3 linked regions of the Robertmurraya sp. FSL R5-0851 genome follow. The protein of the gene in region 1 interacts with the protein of each later gene in a pairwise test. Links are inferred from orthologs where the notes say so. Each region holds a gene or a part of one and is shown on either strand. Other genes may lie near its edges.

Region 1 (7,145 bases):
GTACAGATGTGGGAACTAACCCGTCCCCAACCGATGATTATCGGTATGTGAAAAAAGGTCGAGGAGAGAACCGAGGCTTTGGAGCAGCTGGAATGAACGGGTCATCAAACGAACAAGGCAAATCTAAATCACTAGCACATAACGGTGACATATTAAAAATTAAAACAGGCGTTATCACAATTGACCCTAATGCTTATAGTACTGGTACACCAAGTGGGAAATATCCACATAGCCAGATTATTAAGCAAGGTCAATGGAAGATTGTTACTGGCCAAGCTGGACAGCAACAACCAACACAACAACAGCCGCAGGCGACACAGCCACAACAAGCTCCAACACAAAATCAAAACCAAGCAGCTCCTGCTGACCAAGCACCAGCACCAAAAACTACACCTGCTGCTGGGTCCATTAGCTCAATTGAGTCGCGAGTAATTGAGTTAACAAATGCTGAACGTAAAAAAGCTGGTTTACCTACGCTTCAAGCTGATACTAAACTTAGTAACGTAGCTCGTGAGAAATCACGTGATATGCAACAAAAAGGGTATTTTTCACATACGAGTCCAACTTACGGCTCTCCATTTGACATGATGCGTGATTTTGGAATTACGTATCAGAGTGCTGGAGAGAACATTGCAAAAGGACAGAGAACTCCTGAGGAAGTTGTCCAGGCATGGATGAATAGTGAAGGACATCGTAAAAACATTTTGAGTGGTAACTATTCACATATTGGCGTTGGTTATGTAGAAGCTGGTAACCACTGGACCCAAATGTTTATAAAGAAGTAGTAAGAATGCTCCCATCATGGGGGTATTTTTTAGGTAAATAAACAAAATGGAATAATTATGGTCATAATGCAAAAGTTAGGAATGGAGCTTTTTTGAATGAGGTGGCTAGTTTGTTCAAATCTTCAACTGTTTTTGAGCGAAGAATGTTCGTATTTGCATTAATAGTAATAGCTATTTATTTACTACCTTTATTTGTTCTAGGAGAAAATGCGCATATACGAGTTCATGATAACTTGGATTCCAATCTTGCTTGGTATAAAGTCCTTTCCCGTAGTGGGGAACTATTTGGAGAGATTGATGCTGTAATCCCACAAGTTATAAATGGACTGCCTAGAAATGCCTTTGGAACCGAATTTAGTGGAATCGTTTGGCTTCATCATTTTCTTCCAACGATGACGGCGTATGCTATTAGCCAGGCGATCACACGTATTTTTGCATTTCTTGGTATGTACTTATTGCTTCGAGATTACTATGTGCCAAAAAGTTCTGATACGGTGATTCGTATAGGTGTTGCATTAGCCTTTGCGTTAACCCCTTTTTGGCCATCAGGGATGTTAAGTACACTTGGTATGCCATTGGCATTATGGGCATTCCTTAATGTTCGAAGTGGAAAGAAAACTTGGAAAAACGTCATCATTTTTACTTTCTTACCATTCTATTCTAGCTTTGTATTAGGTTTTTTCTTCTTTATGGTAGCGATGGGGATCTTTTGGTTTTACGAGCTTTTGACGAGAAAAAAGCTTCAAATACGATTTTTTCTTTCTATCATGTATATGACAGTGGTTTTTTTACTTGTAGAATATCGTCTAGTTAGCTCCTTCCTCGTTGCTGGTGAACCAAACAGTCGAGATGAGTATATTCATGCCACTCTTCCATTATGGCGCGTGATTCGCTTAACTTTTAAGAATTTCATCCTAGGACATACACATGTGATGACCGTTCATGGTTTAGTCATCCTTCCAATACTCTTTATTGCTCTTTTTTTAGTATTAATAAACAAGAGTTGGAAAGAGCATAAAGTGTATCTTACCTTATTCGTTTTAAACTTTTTCTTATCCCTTTGGTATGCATTTTGGTTTTATGAAGGCTGGGCTCCAATCGTAGAAAGATTTCATTTTTTGAATACCTTTAATTTCGCGAGGTTTCACTTTCTTAGACCGCTTATTATTTATATCAATTTCGCACAAGCTTTGTTCATTATTAAGTCCTACATTCAAAAAAACGGATATATTCGCTACATCCTTGTTGCACAGATCATGCTGTTATTTGCCTTTAATGAAGAAATCATTAATCATCGAAAGCCAACCGTAAAACAATTTTACGCAACAGAACAATTTGAGAACATAAAAGCGTATATAGAAAGACCGGTAAACGAGTATCGTGTGGTAAGTATTGGCCTTCATCCAGCAATTGCACAGTATAACGGTTTCTACACACTGGATACGTATAATAACTTTTATCCTTTAACTTATAAGCATCAATTTCGAACCATTATTGAAAAGGAATTAAGTAAGAATAAAAAAATTAAAAGGTATTTCGATGAATGGGGAGGAAGATGCTATATTTTTACAGCCCAAATGGGAAAGCATTATATGGTAAAAAAGAATTCTTCTAAAACTTTAAAAAATTTGCAGCTTCAGACATCCAAAATTAAGGAGTTAGGTGGAGAATACGTATTTTCAGCATTGCCTATTAAAAATGCGGATGAAAACAAATTGCAGCTTGAAAAAATATTTCAATCGGACAGCTCTGCTTGGACCATTTATTTATACAAATTATATTAAACAGCTAGGAGGACCATATTTTGAACTCAACAAACGTAACAATTGTTGTACCTTGTTACAATGAAGAAGAAATCTTACACAAAACCTTTTCTGATTTATCCAACTTGTTGACTAGTATGATTGATGATGGGCTAGTTTCTCCAAAGAGTAAGATACTGTTTGTAGATGACGGCAGTAAAGACCAAACATGGAAACTAATATATAAAGAAACGTTAAAGAACGGAATGATTAAGGGAATCAAACTGTCTAGAAATGTAGGTCATCAAAATGCTTTATTAGCCGGTATTCACATAGCAACAGAGTCATCGGACGCTATTATTACGATTGATGCAGATTTACAGGACGATATATATGTTATGCGAGAATTTATTGAGAATTATCAGTTGGGATATGATGTGATCTATGGTGTAAGGGAGAAGCGTGATTCTGATACATTCTTTAAAAGATTTACAGCTGAATCATTCTATAAGTTAATGAACAAAATGGGAGTAGAGCTTATATATAACCATGCGGACTATCGTTTATTGAGTAAGCGTGCAGCAGAGTACCTACAAGGATTTGAGGAAGTGAATATGTTTTTACGGGGAATTATTCCTCTCCTTGGATTTCAATCTACAAAGGTTTTTTATGAAAGAAAAGAACGAACAGCAGGTGAAAGTAAATATCCTTTACGAAAAATGCTATCGTTTGCATTTAATGGTATTACTTCCTTTTCAGTTACTCCGATTCGGTTAGTTCTCGTTGGAGGTTTAGTTTCTTTTTTTATCAGTCTTTTCTTTGCACTTTATTTTCTAGGTTTAAAATTTTTTGGAAATACAGAGCTTGGCTGGACTTCCCTTATCACCTCTATTTGGCTGATTGGTGGTCTTCAATTAATCGCAATTGGGTTAATAGGGGAATATATCGGAAAAATATATAAAGAGTCCAAACGCCGTCCAAAATACATCGTTGATATTGATATGTTCAAGCTGCCAATCGGACGAAACTTTGCACTTGATGAGGGGCAAGAGTTGTTCAAGGATGATGCTATACCCATTCAAAGCTTATCTGAATATAACAATTAAACCTATTTTTTTGTATCCATAAAAGCTATAATATGAGCTCGGGAAAAACTCAGTGTGTAAGCTCTGAGTTTTTACTATTAATATAGGGGAAGACAATGATGGCAACGTATTTACAACTTTGGCAAAAAGCACTACAAATAGAGATTTCATATTTGAAAAAGTACGGTAGCACAAGGTATCGCCTTACTCATGGCTACGCGATTAACGAGAGGGAACCTTTTATTTATTATTTTAATACGGCATCAACTACAACGAGTATTCCAATTGGGTCTAAAGTAACATTATGGTGGGGAGAGCGAAAAATAGCTGGTCGAGTTTTATCATCAGAAGGGAAAAGTATGATGATAGAACTTGAACAATATATCGGAGCTGTCTTAAGTGAACTCATGCTCCAATATGATCCATGGGAACTTTTAGACGAATTAATTAATCGACTTCAAGACATTCGTTCAAGCAAGAAGAAAAGGGCAAGGATTCAAAAAATGATGGAGCCAAGTATGGTACCGCTGCATCCGATTGAAAAAATAAAAACGAATGTACATGAGCTTGTGCTCAGGTCAAAATATAATCCGATTACCTTTGTTTGGGGTCCTCCTGGAACTGGAAAAACCTATACACTTGCAAGGGTTGTTGCCAATAAATATTTAAAAGGGAAAAAGGTGCTTGTGTTATCTCAGAGTAACCAAGCTGTGGATGTGTTAATGTTAGAGCTCCTGCGATTTGTTGACAAACAAAATAAGCTCCAGGTTGGAGAGCTTCTTCGATATGGATCACAAGTAAGTGAAATATTACAGGATACTCCTTTAACTATTGATTATTTATTAAAAAAACATCACCCTGAACTTTCAGAGCAAAGAGAAGAAATGAGAACGGAGAGGCATTTACTAAAAAAAGATTTAGTAGGTTCTTTCTCTGCAAGAGACTCTCAAACACTTTTAGAAGTAGAAAAAAAGTTAGTTCAGGTTCTAGATAAAATTCGTACGAAAGAAATGATGTTTGTAAAAGATGCGGAGGTAATTGGTACTACGCTCGCAAAAGCTGCCTCAGACCCCGCTATTTATGAAAAGGAATATGATCTGGTTATTATAGACGAGGTAAGTATGGCATATATCCCGCAAGTTGCATTCGCAGTTTCTCTAGGGAAAAGAAGCATTGTTTGCGGTGACTTTAAACAGCTACCACCCATTGCACATGCCAATCACCTGCTAGTAAATGAATGGTTAAAAGAGGATGTGTTTCATAAGTCTGGAGTTGTAAACGGGTTGAAAGAGGGGGCGTTGCATCCTCATTTATTTTTATTATCGGAACAAAGGAGAATGCATCCAGATATCTCAGCATTCACAAACCAATTTGTTTATTTGGGTCTTGTAAAAGATTACAAAAGTATGTACACCATAAGAGAGCCAATCGCAAATAGAGCTCCATTTCCAAAGATGGCATCGATTTTATTAGACACGAGTCATATGGGGGAGTACTGTATGCGTTCCACTTCTGGGTCGCGATTTAATTTGTTACAGGTTTTGCTCTCATTTCAGGTCATTCATGAATTATATATGGGTGGTTCTAAAAATATAGGGTATACGACTCCTTACCGTGCTCAAGCAGAACTAATGGATACACTGTTGCAAGATTTATACAATCAGCAGCTTCAGAAGGGGGAGATTCTATCTGCAACGGTACACAAATTTCAAGGAAGTGAAAGGGAAGTAATGGTTCTTGATACGGTTGATTCCTTTCCTGAAAGTAGACCGAGCATGTTATTAACCGGGAAAGAGAGTGAGAGGTTAATTAATGTAGCAGTGACAAGGACAAAGGGTAAATTTGTTCATCTTGCTAACCGAAATTACATAAAACAGAAGGTATACCGAGATAAAACGTTTCGAAAGTTAGTAGAATTTCAGGAAAGTAACAATCAGCTTATTACTTCGGCACAAATAGGTACCTGGATAAAAAATCAACATGATCATATAACCTGGATGCATGCGAAAAAACTCGAGAAATTGATAAGCGATGTAAAGTCAGCCAAATCTGAAATTCTCGTTTCTCTTCCAAAAGGAAAAGAATTATCAAATGAGTGGATCCGGCATCTACAAGGCTCTTCCGTTAAGCTTATTATTAGATAAGAAGAGAAACAACCACCATTTCCTTTTGTCATGATTGATAAGAAGATACTTTGGGTTGGAGTACCTTATGACGCTACCAATGGAACATTGCCACCATTTATATCTATCCGAGTCTATTCAGAAAGGCTTTGCACCTATTTTTTATCACAGTTATAGGAATAAAAAAAGAAAAGACCCCCGTAGGAGTCTTTTCTGCGTATTGCGGCGACGAGACTACACGCCACATTCGTGTATTCCAATAAAGGAGCGTCTCTCGACTTATGCAATTCAGCTCATCGCTTCATAACTATAGCACGTCTTAACATTTAGTACAAGAAAAATTTATTTATTTGCAATCAGATGCAAAATAATGCACAATAAAATAAATACCTTTAAATTGAGATATTTTAATTAAAGATAAGGGAGTGCTAATAATGGAGCAGTTATTACCTTTAAAAGGACATCATCATGTATCCGCCATAACAGCGAATGCAAAGGGAAATTATGAATTTTATACAAAAACCCTAGGTTTACGACTTGTGAAAAAAACCGTAAACCAAGATGATACGTCTGTCTATCATTTATTTTATGCAGATGAACGAGGGAATCCAGGCACCGATCTGACGTTTTTTGAAATACCTAACGCAGGTCAAACAAGATACGGTACAAATAGTATCTCAACTACTTCTCTACGTGTTCCATCAGATTCTGCGATTCAGTATTGGAAGGTAAGATTTGATTCCTTAGGTATTGAATACGAAGAACAAAACGTATACAAAAGATTATCTCTTGCATTTAAGGATTTCGAAGGGCAAAGATTGATGCTTGTATCAGATGAGAATAATCAAGGTGTTAAAGGGGGAAAACCTTGGGAGAAAAGCCCAGTTCCCGTTGAACATGCGATTATAGGATTGGGCCCTGTGATGTTGACCGTAGCAAAGCTTGAATCTACTGCTCTGATTCTATCTCGGGTTTTAGGATTTAAAGAAGTAGGAACCTATATGCTTCAAGATAAGAAAGTGACAGTATTTGAAACCGGGTTAGGAGGATCTGGAGCCGAAGTACATGTCCTTGAAGAGTCAGACCTTCCAGTGGAAAGACCAGGACGCGGAAGTGTACACCACGTAGCATTCCGAGTGGAAAATGAAGAACAATTGCGAAAGTGGGTTCAGTATTTAAAAGAGTTGCGAATTGCTAGCTCAGGATTTGTTGAAAGATACTACTTTAAGTCTTTATATTTTCGAGAGGCTAATGGAATCCTATTTGAATTAGCAACGGATGGTCCAGGTTTTGAGGGGGATGAATCATTTGAGAATCTTGGTGAACGTCTCGCTCTTCCTCCATATTTTGAAGCACAAAGAAGTAGTATTGAAGCTAAGTTAAAGCCTTTAGATACAAAAGAATAAAAGT
Region 2 (7,860 bases), 1.1 Mb from region 1 along the record:
CGCAAAACGTCACTATGTCCACAAAGGTAAAGAAGCGTTCTGGGAAGGATTTGAGCAGTTCTTAATAGATAATTACAACTACAATCCGAGTGAACATCACCTCGTAATTAATGGGGATGGAGCCCAGTGGATTACGGCTTGTCAGGATCACTATAAGAATGCATTCTTTGTCATCGACCGATTCCATGTAGCTCGTGAGGTTAAAACGCTTTTCAAAGGCCATAAGAGATATAGAGTCATTCGTAAGAAACTGGCTCAATATGATGCGAAAGGATTCCTAGTGGAACTTAATAGTGCAGTTGGTACTCTTGAAAACGAAAAGAAAGAAGAACGGTTAGAAGAGTTCATACAACAGCTGTCAAAATATCCTCAGGCCCTTGGAGATTATCGCGAATGGTTGAAGGAAAAAGACATAGACACCAGCCACTATCGTCCAATGGGAAGTGCGGAAGGAACGATGAGTGTATTCGCTAAACGGCTTAAAAACGGCCGCAGCTGGTGCGATAAAGGAATACAAGCATTTATTGACTTTATGGTTGGTATGAAGGATGAATTAGAAATCAAGACGATTTTAGGACGAATTAACCCTAACGATCAAACCGCTTCTGTTTCTCAGCCAAAATATTATGTGGAAAAGTTAAAGAGTTCAGTCGGAGAGCTAACAAGAAATAATTTATCATATTTAAATCGGCAAAAAGGAAAGCCGATATACCATGCTTTACAAGCCTTACGAGGTTTTTAAAAAATGAAGGAAATGAACAAAAACAAAACTAAATTGTTTAGATAACGCTTTCATTTAGGTGGGAAATATAACTAAATAAGAGGGGAGTTTTTCTATCCAAAAAAAACTCCCACAAAAACTTGACTCAATCCATTCGGCCATCCCACTGATGTGGGGTGGTTTTTTTGTTATTATGTAAGAAACGAAAATGGAAATGAGGATTTATATGGCAGAGTTAATAAAAGATAGATATAGCCCTTCATTTTTTAACCAATTTATCAAAATATTGAAGTCAGCTTATCCGGATTTTGATGAAAACCAGTTTTTAACCTTTATTTATAATGACGACCGTTTATTTTGAAAGATCAATCAAAAATGATGATTCAAATGCAGTAGTGGGCATTAGACGAGGATGAGCATATACGAAGATTAGCGAGTGAGGGCTGCCGTCCGCGTCTCCCTTGGGCTCCCACTTTGTGAGACATTAACGTTTTCATTTGACGTTATTAACGAATCCATTGAATCACAAAATCTTCGGATTGAATACGGGATTGATTTTATGAAAGCGAATGGAAAACAAGCCCGAAAGATTTTTCATTTATCACAGAAGACCTATCCAAGTGGAACGACCCACTTGACCCGAGAACATGTATTTAAGAATTTGAGTACACGTAAGCATTATGAAGGTTTGCATGGAATTTGTATCCTCGTGAATGGTGAAGAAAAGGTGAAAGATGAATTCACGCTAATTATGAGTAAATAGAAAGACCGTTGGATTCATATCCAACGGTCTATTTCATTAGTTCTCTTCAATTTCTTTACGATTTTTCTTCAACATCTTTGAAAGTACTTCATATACAATCGGTACAATCACTAGTGTGAGAAGTGTGGATGATGTTAAACCACCAATGACCGTGATGGCTAATCCTTTTGAGATTAAGCCAGATCCACCAGCGCCAAATACCATCGGTACCATTGCACCAATTGTTGCGATGGCGGTCATTAGAATTGGACGTAATCTTGTTGCTCCCGCTTCAATGATTGCATCACGGATCGACATTCCTTCACGTTCCATATGAATAATACGGTCGACGAGTACAATTGCGTTCGTAACAACGATACCAATCAACATCAATAGTCCCATCATTACGGATACTGAGATTGTCTCACCAGCTATCCATAATCCTACGAAGGAACCAATCACCGCAAATGGTAGAGAGAATAGGATCGCAAATGGCGCTAACCCTTCACCGAATGTGACCACTAAGATGAAGTACACAATCAGTACAGCTGCCAACATCGCTACCCCAAGTTGCGTGAACGTTTCTTGCATATCCGCCGCTACCCCAGAAACTCCAAGTGTTACTCCTTTAGGCAAATCAAGTTCATCGATCTTTTTGTCTGCTGCAGAGGTTGCCGCAGAAACATCATCTGTTGTTACTGTTCCAGAAACGGTAGAGTAGTATTCCCCTTCACTACGAGCTAATGTGTTATAGGTTGTTCCCTCTTCTACGGTTACAAGTTCAGACAACGGCATGGTCGTACCCAATGCAGTTGGTATTTGAGTTTCCAACAATTCATCGATTGATTTTGCGTCTGTTTTTGCTTCACGTTGAACGATGACATCAATTTTTTCACCGTCATTTTCTACGGTTGTTAAGACGTCTTCAGAACCTGTATTTGCTAGTGCTCCAACAATTTGTGCGGTGGTTAGACCGTATTGTAACACATCCTGTTGATCCACATTTAACACATGCTCCACATATGGATTTTCCATATCAGATGTAACGTCTTCCAAGTTTTTAACATCGTTTAGTGCCTCTTCCACTTGGTTCACTGCTTTATTTAAGTCTTCTAAATCTTCACTGTACAATGTGTAGCTGACTTCATTTGAACTCATGCTACCCATCGCCATATTTTGCGATTTCCATTCACCAGAATGATCAATATTAAATACATAATCTTCTACTTCTTTTTTCACTTCAGGAAAATCCTTCATGTCAGGATCAAAAATCAGGTACATTAACGCACCTTTTGCCCCACCCGTCATGATAGCCGACATGTCTGTAGACGCACTATTGTTGTAAGAAATTTGAACAATGTCTATATCGTCACGTTTCATCAGTTCTTGTTCAACTTCTTCAATATTTTCTAGCGATTCTGCCTCAAGTTCACCAGCAGCTGGTGTGTACGTTAGGTAAATGGTTTTCTCTTCTTCAGAACCCATAAAACTAAAACCAATGATTGGAGTTAATGCAAGAGATCCTCCAAGTAATACTACTGCAATTAGAGAGGTAATGATCTTATGATTTAACGCTTTAGCTAGCACACCTTTGTACCATGTTGCTAATCTTCCAACCTCGTTGTGCTGTTTAACTTTCTTTTCTCCGTATAAATTTTTTCGGAATAAGAAATGTGATAATGCTGGAACAATCGTAATCGCAACAATTAGTGACGCACCTAAGGCAAATGCCATCGTTAACGCAAACGGTCTAAAGAGTTCGCCAACCATCCCACCTACGAACATAAGTGGAGCGAATACCGCCACTGTTACGAGAGTAGATGACAGGATTGGTTTAAACATTTCAATCGTTGCTTCACGAATTAATGCACGACCTCTAAGCTTTTCATTTTCCAAATTCATTCGTCTATAGATGTTTTCTACAACAACGATTGAGTCATCAATCACACGACCAATCGCTACCGTAATAGCACCTAAAGTCATAATGTTTAAGGTAATATCAAGCCAGTTTAATAGCAAGAATGCCATAAAGATTGACACTGGAATCGATACGATGGATATAAGTGTTGATTTTACATCACGCAGGAATAAAAGAATGATGATGACCGCAAACAAGCCACCAAATAGTGCTTTTTCGACCATTGTGAAAACAGAGTCTTCGATTGGTTTTCCTTGGTCTAACGTTACATCAATGACTAATCCATCAATGGCCTCTTTTTCATCCTCAATTAAGTCTTTAATTTGATTAACTACTTCAACTGTATTTGCCTGTTGGCCTTTTGTGATTTGAATAGAAATAGCCTCTTCTCCATTTGTACGGGAAATGGATTGTACTTTTCCAACTGTTTCTATCGTAGCGATATCTCCTAATGTAACAAACGGAGTTGGATTTTCTGCCGTAGGAGTTACAGGAATGAGCATCTCTTTTAGTTCATCAACCGTTTTTATATCTCCATCAATGGCTACCGCTTCTTCTCCTTCTTCATACTGTTGGAGACCTAGTGATAGCGCCATATCGCTGGCTTGAACCATTTGTTTCACGGTATCTTCCGTTAAACCAAGCGCTTCCATCTTCTCTTGGTCATACGTGAATTGCACTTCTTCGATATGTTGACCTGTAATGGTTGTGGATCCAACACCATCAATATTGTTTATTTCCGGTAAGATGGTTTCTTCAACCGTTGTTGATAATTCAACAATATCTTCCTCTGTGCTGGATATGGATAAAGCCAACACAGGCATCATATTCATACTAAGCGCCATAATTGTTGGCTCTTCAGCAGCTTCCGGTAACGTGATATTATCTAGTGCTGATTCAAGTTCACGTTTTTTCTCATCCATATCAACGCCATAGTCGTACTCAATTTGCAATTGAGCTACGTTTGCAGATGAGTTTGAAAAGACCGCCTTCACATCTTCAAGCCCCTCAATCGTTTGCTCCATCGGTATGGATACTTCATCCATTACTTGTTCAGCTGTTGCACCTGGATACACATCCATGACAATCAAATATGGAATCGACACATCTGGAATACTTTCCATCTTCATCTTTGTGCCAGAGTATATGCCAGCAGCTGTAACAATAATGGTTAATAACCACACAGCAAGTTTATTTTTCAGGACGAAATTAACTAAACTTTTCAAACATTTTTCTCCCCTTTTGATTAATTTCAAGGTATTTGTTATAATTAAACTAATGAATGACCAGATAGTCATCACTATAACAATATAACTGACTGATCGGTCAGTCGTCAACTTGTTTGTACTCACAATGTGTTAATACGGACTACTATAAATAAAGATTCAAATTTTCTAATAAAAAATGACAATTAATATCGGAACTTGTTTTAACGGGGGTTTACTATGAACGAAAAAGACAGGCAAATTATCGAAGTGAGCATGAGGCTTTTTGCTAGTAAAGGATTTTCAACCACATCTATCCAAGAAATCGCAACAGAAAGTGGAATATCAAAAGGAGCCTTTTATTTACACTTTAAATCAAAAGATGACTTACTATTAGCTATTTTACAATACCATTTTGAGATGATAGAGCAAGCTTTCTCAGAAGTAATAACAAGCTCACAAAGTCCTAGAGAAAAGTTTATTTCTCAACAGATGGCATTATATTCACATTTTCTTACGCATAGAGACTTTCTTATTATGCTCACAAAAGAGCAAGCGATTCCGAGAAATGAAACCATTAAACATTTGTTACTAGGGAAGCAAATGGACTCTCATCAACACTATCGCCAAAGCATTATTGATATTTACGGTCCGGACATTGAACCGTACTCATGGGACATAACGATCATCCTTGAAGGCATGATTAAATCGTATATGGGGGTTTTATTATTTTCTTCCCCTGATTTTAATATCAAACAGGTTACTGAGTTTATTCTTAAAAGAACAGATAGTATAGTGAAGGATATTTATGAGGACAGTCCCTTCTTAACAAACGACAAAGTCGAAGAAATCATCCATTTCTTCCTTTCGTCTGATCAGCCATCGTTATCAAATGTATTAAAAAACTTAGAAGAAGAGATAGATAAAATAGGAGAAGACGAACTGCTAGTCACTTTTCAAGTATTAAAAGAGGAACTTGAAAAAGAAAAGCCACGAGCTCCTGTCATTCAAGGAATGCTATCAAACTTCAGTGGTTATCCTAGCCTAGATCACTATAAAAATCTCATTTCAGAATATTATTCAAGAAAATAAACGTTCAGAGATTGAACATTTTTTACCCAGTTTGACCAGTTAGTCATTTAAAAGATATACTTATACTGACCATATAGTCATATGAAATGAGGGGTAAAGATGAAGCTAAATGAGGTAGTAAAACAGGCAGTTCGTGAAACGATGATAATAAGTAAACGATTAACGAGTGCGCAAATTGTTGAAAAGCTGCAAAAACAAGGAATCCAGGCTTCACTTTGTAAGCGCCTTGTCACACTTGAATAGGAGTAGAATACTTTGAAAACAGCCATGTACAGTAGGCTTGTCCTAACGATTATTTTATATAGCGTCTTCACCTTTTATATCAGTTGGAATGTACATCTGTGGTTACAGTCCACTTTTTCTATAGAAATTTTCGGAATCGTTGTTGCTGTTATTTTTCTATTATCCTACAGCTATGTTCTAGCGAGATTTTTTAAAAAATTATTAGTTCTCAAATCACTAGTGTTGCATTAATTTAAATTCACTATTAAAAATACTCAAAATGTTCAATATTATTATTTTGTGCAAAGAAAAAGTCCTTTATAATGGATTAGTCAGGTGGTAACCCGTCCAAATCCACTAAAAAAGGACCATCACATGGACCAGATTACACGAAAAACTTCATTTGGACAATGGTTTTCACCTATAAATCTTCAATTATTTGAAGAAAACGTGAAAACGATGAAATTAGATTACTATACGAAAAAATTAACGACAGAGTCATTTCTAAAATTACTACTTTTTGCGCAGCTACAAGAAATTGAAAGTCTGCATGCGCTGGGTGATTGTCTTTTCGATGACCAGCTTCAAAAAGGGATAGACCTTGATTCTATTAGTATTTCTCAGTTGTCACGGCGGTTAAACGGCATAAACCCTGATCTATTTCAAAGGCTTTTCCTTGATTTAGTGTCACAAATTCATGCCAAAACGCATTACACGAAACTCGTGATGCCGTTAAAAATCATTGATTCAAGCACATTGCCACTTAATTTGACCAATCATAAATGGGCTAAATTCCGCAAAACAAAAGCAGGTGTAAAGTTACATTTGCGCCTTGTGTTTATGGAAAAGGGTATATCCTATCCTGAAAAGGCCGTTATGACAACGGCAAAAGAACATGACCGTGGTCAGCTTGAAATCATGGTGGATGACAAGGAATGCATGTATGTGTTTGACCGTGGTTATCTAGACTACGAGCGCTTTGATCGCATGACTGATGATAGCTACTTCTTTCTTTCACGGCTACGCAAAAATGCAGTCATACGGAACGTATACGATTTTAAGCTACCCAAGGATACAGCTGTTTTATCAGACCAAATGGTGTTGATAGGTACGACTCAAAACCGTGCTGAAAATTACTTTCGGCTTCTAAAAGTGATTGACTCAAAAGGAAATGAACTTCATTTAATTACAAATCGTTTTGATTTAAGCGCCGAAGAAATTTCAGAAATGTATAAATCACGGTGGGCCATTGAGCTGTTTTTTAAATGGATCAAACAACATCTCAGCATCAAAAAGTTCTACGGTCAAAGCGAATGGGCGATTCAAAATCAAGTATTTATCGCACTAATTGTTTTTTGCCTACATGTTCTCGTACAAATCGAGACCAGAAGCAAGCGAAAAACCTTACAGATTAGCCGTTATCTAAGGGCTGCATTGTGGAAACCAGCGAATGTTTGGCTTCGAAAGATTGAAGGAAAAGCCATCCCTTAAATATGCAAATTGTCGTCGTTGCAAAAGTCTAATTGTAAATAAATTTCCAAATGGATAGGGCCACCTTTGATTGGGTATTTACTTTTTTGCCTCTAAACAGGGAAGGTGAGTAAACTGAAAATTATGACACTATTTATGCAACACTAGTGTTCTCAAATATATAGGTTCTTATTGGTTCGGAATTATTCAATACACTTTGTTGCTTCTTCCGATTGCTGATTTTATCGGTTGGCTCTTTATTTTTGCTGGTTTTTCACCTGACAAAGTTATTTTTTGGATTGGTACCGTTGTCCTTTTGGTGATGACCGGTATTTTGGGCCTTGGTACATTTAACGCCTATAATCCTGTGATACGGAAGCATTCTATTGAAATAGATAAAGAAGCGTCATTTTCTTCTATTCGTGTCGTCATGGCCTCCGATATGCACTTTGGCCATTTATCCGGTAAAACTCACGCGAATCGATTGGTT
Region 3 (7,089 bases), 130 kb from region 1 along the record:
CTTTTATGAAATACAAAAAGGGCTTCTCTCCTGAAAAAGGACGAGAAACCCGTGGTGCCACCTTTATTAGCTAAATGTATTAGCTCACTTTACAGATATCTTTGCTTTCCATGAAGCAACAAATATCTGTCTCTTGTAACGATGAGACTTTCGCCAAGGCCTACTACTTTAAACGGTTCGGTTTGGAGGCTCCGAAGTCCATTCCCTAATACTTCCACACTGATTTGCACCAACCATCAGCTCTCTATAGTTTCTGTAAAAGGTACTACTCTTCATCAATGCCGTAGTCTTTAATTGCTTATTATCATATAAGATATATATATAAAAGTCAATGTTAATAACAGAAATTTTTTAAAAGTTAAATTAAATATTTTTCACTAACAGTTTTTCTATTTTTTGTCTCCACACATATGCCAATTCATTTACTTCTAATAAGTCTTTTAAACCGGCTTTATTTTTCTTATCATGAAGGAAGATCTGATTGGCGTATAGGATAGATACTTTATCTTGGGTTCTTTCTATCAATTCGAGCTTCCCGTCAGCCTGTACCGTTCCTTCCTGCAGTACTTTAAAGAAATAACCAGTATAGTTGGTCTCAACAATTCTTTTTAAAAATACGTCTATATCATTAAATTTTGAAATGGTAGAGCAAGGAACACGACCTTGTGTAACTTGAACAACTGCATTACCTAGCGAATATACATCACCTATGTAAACATCCTTTTCAAGCATACCTGATACACAAAGGTTTTCTCCTAAAGCTGGTAGGGAAAGCTTTACATTAAACTCCTTTTCCCATTGCTTATAATGTTCAAAAGAGTAGACACATACCGCTCGCTCTGGCCCCCCATGGTGTTCTAAATTCGCTACACCATCACCAACAAATCCATTCTTTGTTAACTCGGCTATAGATACCTTTCCTTTTCCAATTCCTGAGCTTTCGTTTTTCCCTTTCCACAAAAATGATTTCGGCTTACCAACACTTAGCGCAATTATCTCTCCCATCTTGTCACCCCATACCTTCACATGATGATACATATTTTAGCCTACAATGTTTGGAAAATCCATTTTTATGTAATATTAAAAAGACTCATGAGTTTGGATGCTTAGATCCATATTATAGGTATGCGAGTAATCACTAATTTGGTGAATAGGTCCCTTTCTTATAAAAAATGAATGAAGGCGGGTCGAAATGTCGAATTCTTACAAATCTAGAAACGGGAAAAAATATAAGGAAAACAAAAAGAAAGGTGATGGTAAACACCATAATCAAAGGTGGGCGGTGCTTTCCTTATCATCTATTCCTCTTGTGATGACACTTGGTAACTCGATGCTAATACCGGTACTTCCCGTTATGGAAAAGAAAATTAATATTTCTCCCTTCCAAACAAGTATGATTATTACGGTTTATTCAATTGTTGCGATCTTATTGATCCCAATTGCCGGTTATGTTTCTGACCATATTGGGAGAAAAAAAGTGATAGTCCCAAGTCTATTCATTGCAGGAATTGGAGGTCTTATTTCTGGATGGGCTTCTTGGAAAATCGCTGATCCTTACTGGATTATTTTAACCGGAAGGGCTTTACAAGGTGTTGGTGCAGCAGGTGCCTTCCCAATAGTTATGCCCTTGATCGGAGATATGTTTAAAAGCGAAGAAGACGTTAGCAGCTCTCTTGGAGTGATTGAGACATCAAACACTTTGGGAAAAGTATTAAGTCCAATTCTTGGTGCTTTTTTAGCAAGTTATTTCTGGCATCTACCATTCTGGGCTATCCCTGCGTTTTGTATCATATCTATCATTTTAACTCTCTTTCTCGTTCAAAATCCTAAGAAGAGAACAGAACCAATTCCATTTAAGAAGTTTTTCCAAAACGTAAAGAAAATCTTTATTAAAGATGGCCTTTGGCTCTACACTGTATTTATTGTTGGAGTTATTCTCATGTTTGTTTTATTTGGAATCCTATTTTACCTCTCAGATATATTGGAGAAACAGTATAACATTAAAGATGTGAAGAAAGGATTGTTTTTAACAATTCCACTCGGAGCACTATGCCTTGCTTCATATATAACAGGTAAAATGATTAAGGAAAATAAAGTTTTGATGAAATGGATTACGTTTGTTGGAATCGTTTTACTATCGATTAGTACAGCAACTCTAAGCTTTTCAGATCATTTATGGTTTATGATATCTATGTTTACCATTGGTGGCATTGGAATAGGCGTGGGACTTCCTTGTTTAGATGCGTTCATAACTGAAGGAATCGAGATGGAGGAGAGAGGCACCATTTCCTCCATCTACAGCTCGATGAGGTTTATTGGTGTAGCAGCGGGTCCACCTATCATGGCGATTCTACAAAAACATCTCCAAGCCTCCCTATTTTATATACTAGCTTGCATAAGTGCTGTTGGTTTACTTGTAATCTTATTTGGTATAAAACCCGAGAAAAAAAGTGCTTAAAAAAAGTCGTACTGCTAGCAGTACGACTTTACTTTTAAATTTTTCAAGTGATATCCACTGACCTTGACGTTGTTTTATTCTTGAACAGGTTTCTTTACTAGACCTAGTATAACTCCTGATACAATCGCTCCAGCAACGATAGCGATTAAATACATAAACCATCCACCCTCAACTAATGGAACTACGAATAATCCACCGTGTGGTGCGCGTAATCCAATTCCAAACATCATTGTTAATGCACCAGCAACCGCTGAACCAGCCATCAGTGAAGGAATGACACGAAGCGGATCAGCCGCCGCAAAAGGAATAGCTCCTTCTGTAATAAAAGATAATCCCATAATATAGTTAACTTTTCCTGCTTCTCTATCTTGCTTTGTGAACTTTTTACCAAAGAAAGTAGTAGCAATCGCAATTCCCAGCGGAGGAACCATACCTGCTGCCATTACTGCAGCCATTGGCTCATAAACTCCATTTGCTAACAACCCAGTTCCAAATACGTACGCAGCTTTGTTAATCGGTCCACCCATATCAAATGCCATCATTAAACCAAGTACTAATCCCAGTAATACGGCATTTCCTGTACCTAAACCTGATAACCAATTAGTAATTCCTGTATTAAGCGCTCCAACTGGACCATTTACAATATAGATCATTGCAAAACCTGTAATAGCAATACCTAGTAAAGGATATAAAAGAATCGTTTTAATACCTTCAAGTGATGATGGTAAACTAGTTAGCACCTTTTTCAAACCAACAACAATATAACCTGCTAAGAAACCTGCAATAATTCCACCTAGGAACCCTGCACCACCACTATTAGCTAATAATCCTCCAACTGCACCAGCTGCAAAGCCAGGACGGTCAGCGATACTCATGGCAATAAACGCTGCTAAAATAGGAACGATAAAACCAAATGCACCACTACCACCACCGATTGTCATTAATGCTTCTGCAATAGGGTGATACGAAGGATCTTCTGGATTAAAAGCGTTGTAACCAAACATGAAAGAGATAGCTATTAAAATTCCTCCACCTACAACAAATGGAAGCATATTAGACACACCACTCATTAGATGTTTATAAATGGTAGCACCTACACCTTGACCTTTTTGCTCAGAAGAAGAAGATGCATTTCCACTACCCTTTAAGATTGGGGCATCTTGTTTTAAAGCTCTTTCAATAAGTTCCTTCGGTTTACGAATTCCGTCTGCTACTTTTGTTTCAATAACATGCTTACCATTAAAACGATCGGTTTCAACATTTGTATCGGCTGCAACAATGACAGCAACTGCTCTTTCAATTTCAGCAGGTGTTAAGACATTCTTTGCTCCGCCAGAACCTCTTGTTTCAACTTTAATGTCTACACCTAGTTCAGCGGCCTTAGCCTTTAGAGAATCCGCAGCCATATACGTATGAGCAATTCCAGTTGGACAAGCAGTGACTGCAACGATAAATTTCTTTTCCCCAGACATCGTTTCCTCGTCCCCTTCCTCTTCCTCTACCTGGTCATACTGATCGATAATGTTCAAAACATCTCTTTCTGTATTTGCGTTTAATAACGCTTCTCTTACTTCACTTTTCATTAAGATGGATGAAAGTCTTGCGAGCGCTTCCAAATGTGTATTATTCGCCCCTTCTGGAGCTGCAATCATAAAGAATAAATGGGCCGGTTGACCATCCAGTGAATCGTAGTCAATTCCATTTACCGACTTACCAAATGCAATTGAAGCTGTTTTAACTGCCTTCGTTTTTGCATGAGGAATGGCGATTCCTTCTCCAATTCCTGTGGTACTTTGCTCTTCACGCTTTAAAATACCCGCCTTAAATTCCTTTGCATCCTCTAGCTTTCCAGCGCGATCTAATACAGCAACGAGCTGATCAATCGCTTCAGGCTTTGTTGAGCCTGAAAGGTTTAGATGAATGGTTTCTTTTGTTAAAATTTCGGTAATTTTCATCTCTATTTCTCCTTAGAACTTTGTAATGTTAACATTTGTATATAGTGTTTCTATCTTTTCTTTCGTTGCTAACCCAATTGAAAAGGCAGTTGCACTTCCAGATGCAACACTGTAACGAAACGCTTCATCAATTTCTTTTGTTTCTTCATATCTCGCTAAAAATCCAGCCACCATTGAATCTCCAGCTCCAACTGAACTTTTCACTTCCCCTTTTGGTACATTTGAAAGGAAGGCAACTTCAGAATTTACTAACACGGCTCCTTCTCCTGCCAAGGATACAATGACGTTTTCTGCTCCCATTTCAACAAGCTTACGAGCATAAGGCACTACTTGTTCTGCAGTGGTAAAACTAGTATCAAATAATTCACCAAGTTCGTGGTGATTTGGCTTTATAAGAAAAGGTTTATATGGTAGAACTTTCTTTAATAATTCTCCTTCAGCATCAACAACAAACTTTGTTTGATTTAGATTACATATAGACACCAGTTTCTCATACGTACTTGACTCCATACTTGATGGAATGCTCCCTGCTAATACTAATGTATCTTCTGAAGTTAATTGTGATATCTGATCCTGAAGCTTTTTAAAATCTGCTTCTGTAATGTTTGGTCCCTTTGCATTAACTTCTGTTTCGCTAGTAGATTTTAACTTCACATTAATTCTCGTATCTTCATGAACTTCTACAAATTTTGTTTCAATGTTTTCCATTTGTAAATAATTCTTGATATATAATCCTGTAAATCCACCAACAAAACCCAAAGCCTTACTAGGAACACCCATTCTTTTAAGTAATCTTGAAACATTTATTCCTTTTCCACCAGGAAATTTCGACTCATTCTTTGTACGATTCAGATCTCCTAGTGTTAAATCCTCTACCTCGACTATGTAATCAAGAGAAGGATTAAGTGTTACGGTGTAAATCATTCTTTCACAACCTTTATTGTCGTTTTGCTCATGTATTGATCTTGGAACTCGCTGTTCAAGTCATCTGTAATGATTGACGCTTCATGTAAGTCAGCAATCTTAGCGAATGCTATTTCTGAAAACTTCGATTCATCACTTAACACAAAAACTTCTCTTGAGAGAGAAATTGCTGATTGCTTTATCATTGCTTCTTCTTGATCAGGTGTTGTGTACCCGAACTGAGTATGGATTCCATTTACTCCCATAAAACATTTATCAAAACGGTATAGTTCTAAACTCGTTAGTGCTCCTCGACCAATAATGGCATTCGTCTTAGGTTTTGCATAACCACCGATTAGATACATTGGGATGTTTCTATCTAGTAAAGGCTTTACATGCATAAGTCCATTGGTCACGACCACGATGTTTGTTGGTAAGTAAGGAATCATTTCCAAAACTGTTGATCCTGCATCAAGAAAAATACAATCTCCTTCTTCCACTAAGCTAGAGGCATACTTGGCAATTCTCTTCTTTGGTTGAAGGTTTTTGGTCGCTTTTTCGACCATGCTCGGTTCTTGTAGCTTACCCTGTAATCGAGCGGCACCACCATGTATCCTTTTTAAGAACTTATCATCTTCTAGTTGTGTTAAGTCCCTTCTAATCGTTGACTCTGATGAACTTGTTAAATCAACAAGGTCTTGTATTTTCACAACACCTTTTTCTTTTAATTGCTGCAAAATCAACCGATGGCGCTCTGGTGTTAACAATGTATCACCCCATTAAAACGCTTTCTTTTTTTAATTCTTGAATCAAGTGTACTGCAACCCCTTTAGAAAATCAATCACTTTCTATCAAGATCTTTCTTAAATTATCAAAAACTATCAAAAATTCGACAAAATTCACCTTTTTCCTATGAGAGTATGAAAAGATTCACTTAAAAACATTCACATGATTTACTATCTGTTTGGGGAAAGTAGTAAATGAATTAGATAAGGAGGCGATAATAATGGATTCTAGAAGAGTAAAGCAAATTTTATCATCATCAGCGGATATTCACGTGGAGTATAACGGTGCTTCAGTGTGGATCGACGAGCTTCATGAAGATGGAAAGACAGCAACTGTTCATTTGAGGGGCCCATTGGAAGAAAGATCAACGGTAGATATTTCAGAACTCGAAGAAGTATAATAAAAAACAACCAAAAGGACTTCCAATTATGAAGCTTTTTGGTTGTTTTATTTTAAGGATTTAATTTTAATTTGGTCAAAAAAAGCATCCATACAATATGTGGACACTTCTGTTTATTTCCCTTCAGGCTGAGCTTGATTGCGCTTATCTTGGACCTTTTCATACCATAAATGCGCATGAGAGAACATTGTAAATAATAGAAAGAAATTCATTGACCATACACTTACAAAAGGTGCAATACCTCCAATTTCAATTGAGTGCCAACCTTTTAACTTCATGACTAAAAATAACTCAATGAATACGAGAAAAAAACCACCAATTCCAGCAATAATTGTTCGAAGCATATGATACCTCCACGATCTATACTGAATTTTACAATAATTATAACAAACTGTCACAAAAAGTTCAAATTTAAAAGGTTGGGCATAATTCTATGCCCAACCAGATTTCTTAACGGTTTCTACCTGTCATATTTCCATTATTTCCACCAAGGCCATTACGATCATTATTGTTATCATCATCATTAAGATCTAGATCCAAGTCGTTGTCATCGTTATCATTGTCAAAGATATCGTTATTTCGACCAT

The links.
Region 2: the proteins of MKX65_RS13910 (region 1) and MKX65_RS19745 interact in binary tests that used the Bacillus subtilis proteins (3 or more experiments, as listed by UniProt). The link is inferred for Robertmurraya sp. FSL R5-0851 from one-to-one orthologs.
Region 3: the proteins of MKX65_RS13910 (region 1) and MKX65_RS14600 interact in binary tests that used the Bacillus subtilis proteins (3 or more experiments, as listed by UniProt). The link is inferred for Robertmurraya sp. FSL R5-0851 from one-to-one orthologs.

What each region holds. Positions count from the first base shown.
Region 1 is NZ_JBBOOE010000001.1:2,712,762-2,719,906, reverse strand. What follows is about bases 1,653-4,611. They hold MKX65_RS13910 (glycosyltransferase family 2 protein), read left to right. Parts: upstream 1,653-2,589; coding sequence 2,590-3,633; downstream 3,634-4,611. Other genes in these bases: MKX65_RS13905 (AAA domain-containing protein), read left to right, coding at 3,729-4,611; MKX65_RS13915 (DUF6044 family protein), read left to right, coding at 1,653-2,569. In the rest of the region: MKX65_RS13920 (CAP domain-containing protein), read left to right, coding at 93-785; more of MKX65_RS13915, read left to right, coding at 929-1,652; more of MKX65_RS13905, read left to right, coding at 4,612-5,756; MKX65_RS13900 (VOC family protein), read left to right, coding at 6,170-7,141.
Region 2 is NZ_JBBOOE010000001.1:3,851,964-3,859,823, forward strand. What follows is about bases 1,321-4,994. They hold MKX65_RS19745 (efflux RND transporter permease subunit), read right to left. Parts: upstream 4,608-4,994; coding sequence 1,521-4,607; downstream 1,321-1,520. Other genes in these bases: MKX65_RS19740 (hypothetical protein), read left to right, coding at 1,321-1,484; MKX65_RS19750 (TetR/AcrR family transcriptional regulator), read left to right, coding at 4,827-4,994. Also shown: MKX65_RS19735 (ISLre2 family transposase), read left to right, coding at 1-742; more of MKX65_RS19740, read left to right, coding at 1,158-1,320; more of MKX65_RS19750, read left to right, coding at 4,995-5,678; MKX65_RS19755 (hypothetical protein), read left to right, coding at 5,778-5,921; MKX65_RS19760 (IS4 family transposase), read left to right, coding at 6,276-7,391; MKX65_RS19765 (metallophosphoesterase), read left to right, coding at 7,588-7,860. UniProt on the Bacillus subtilis protein: Required for self-resistance to surfactin, an antimicrobial lipopeptide surfactant produced by B.subtilis. Also required for swarming motility.
Region 3 is NZ_JBBOOE010000001.1:2,843,871-2,850,959, forward strand. The notes cover bases 1,974-4,876. They hold MKX65_RS14600 (PTS fructose transporter subunit IIABC), read right to left. Parts: upstream 4,414-4,876; coding sequence 2,533-4,413; downstream 1,974-2,532. Other genes in these bases: MKX65_RS14595 (MFS transporter), read left to right, coding at 1,974-2,458; pfkB (1-phosphofructokinase), read right to left, coding at 4,426-4,876. Also shown: MKX65_RS14590 (MOSC domain-containing protein), read right to left, coding at 364-1,005; more of MKX65_RS14595, read left to right, coding at 1,193-1,973; more of pfkB, read right to left, coding at 4,877-5,337; MKX65_RS14610 (DeoR/GlpR family DNA-binding transcription regulator), read right to left, coding at 5,334-6,083; MKX65_RS14615 (H-type small acid-soluble spore protein), read left to right, coding at 6,323-6,502; MKX65_RS14620 (hypothetical protein), read right to left, coding at 6,616-6,846; MKX65_RS14625 (hypothetical protein), read right to left, coding at 6,953-7,089. UniProt on the Bacillus subtilis protein: The phosphoenolpyruvate-dependent sugar phosphotransferase system (sugar PTS), a major carbohydrate active transport system, catalyzes the phosphorylation of incoming sugar substrates concomitantly with their translocation across the cell membrane.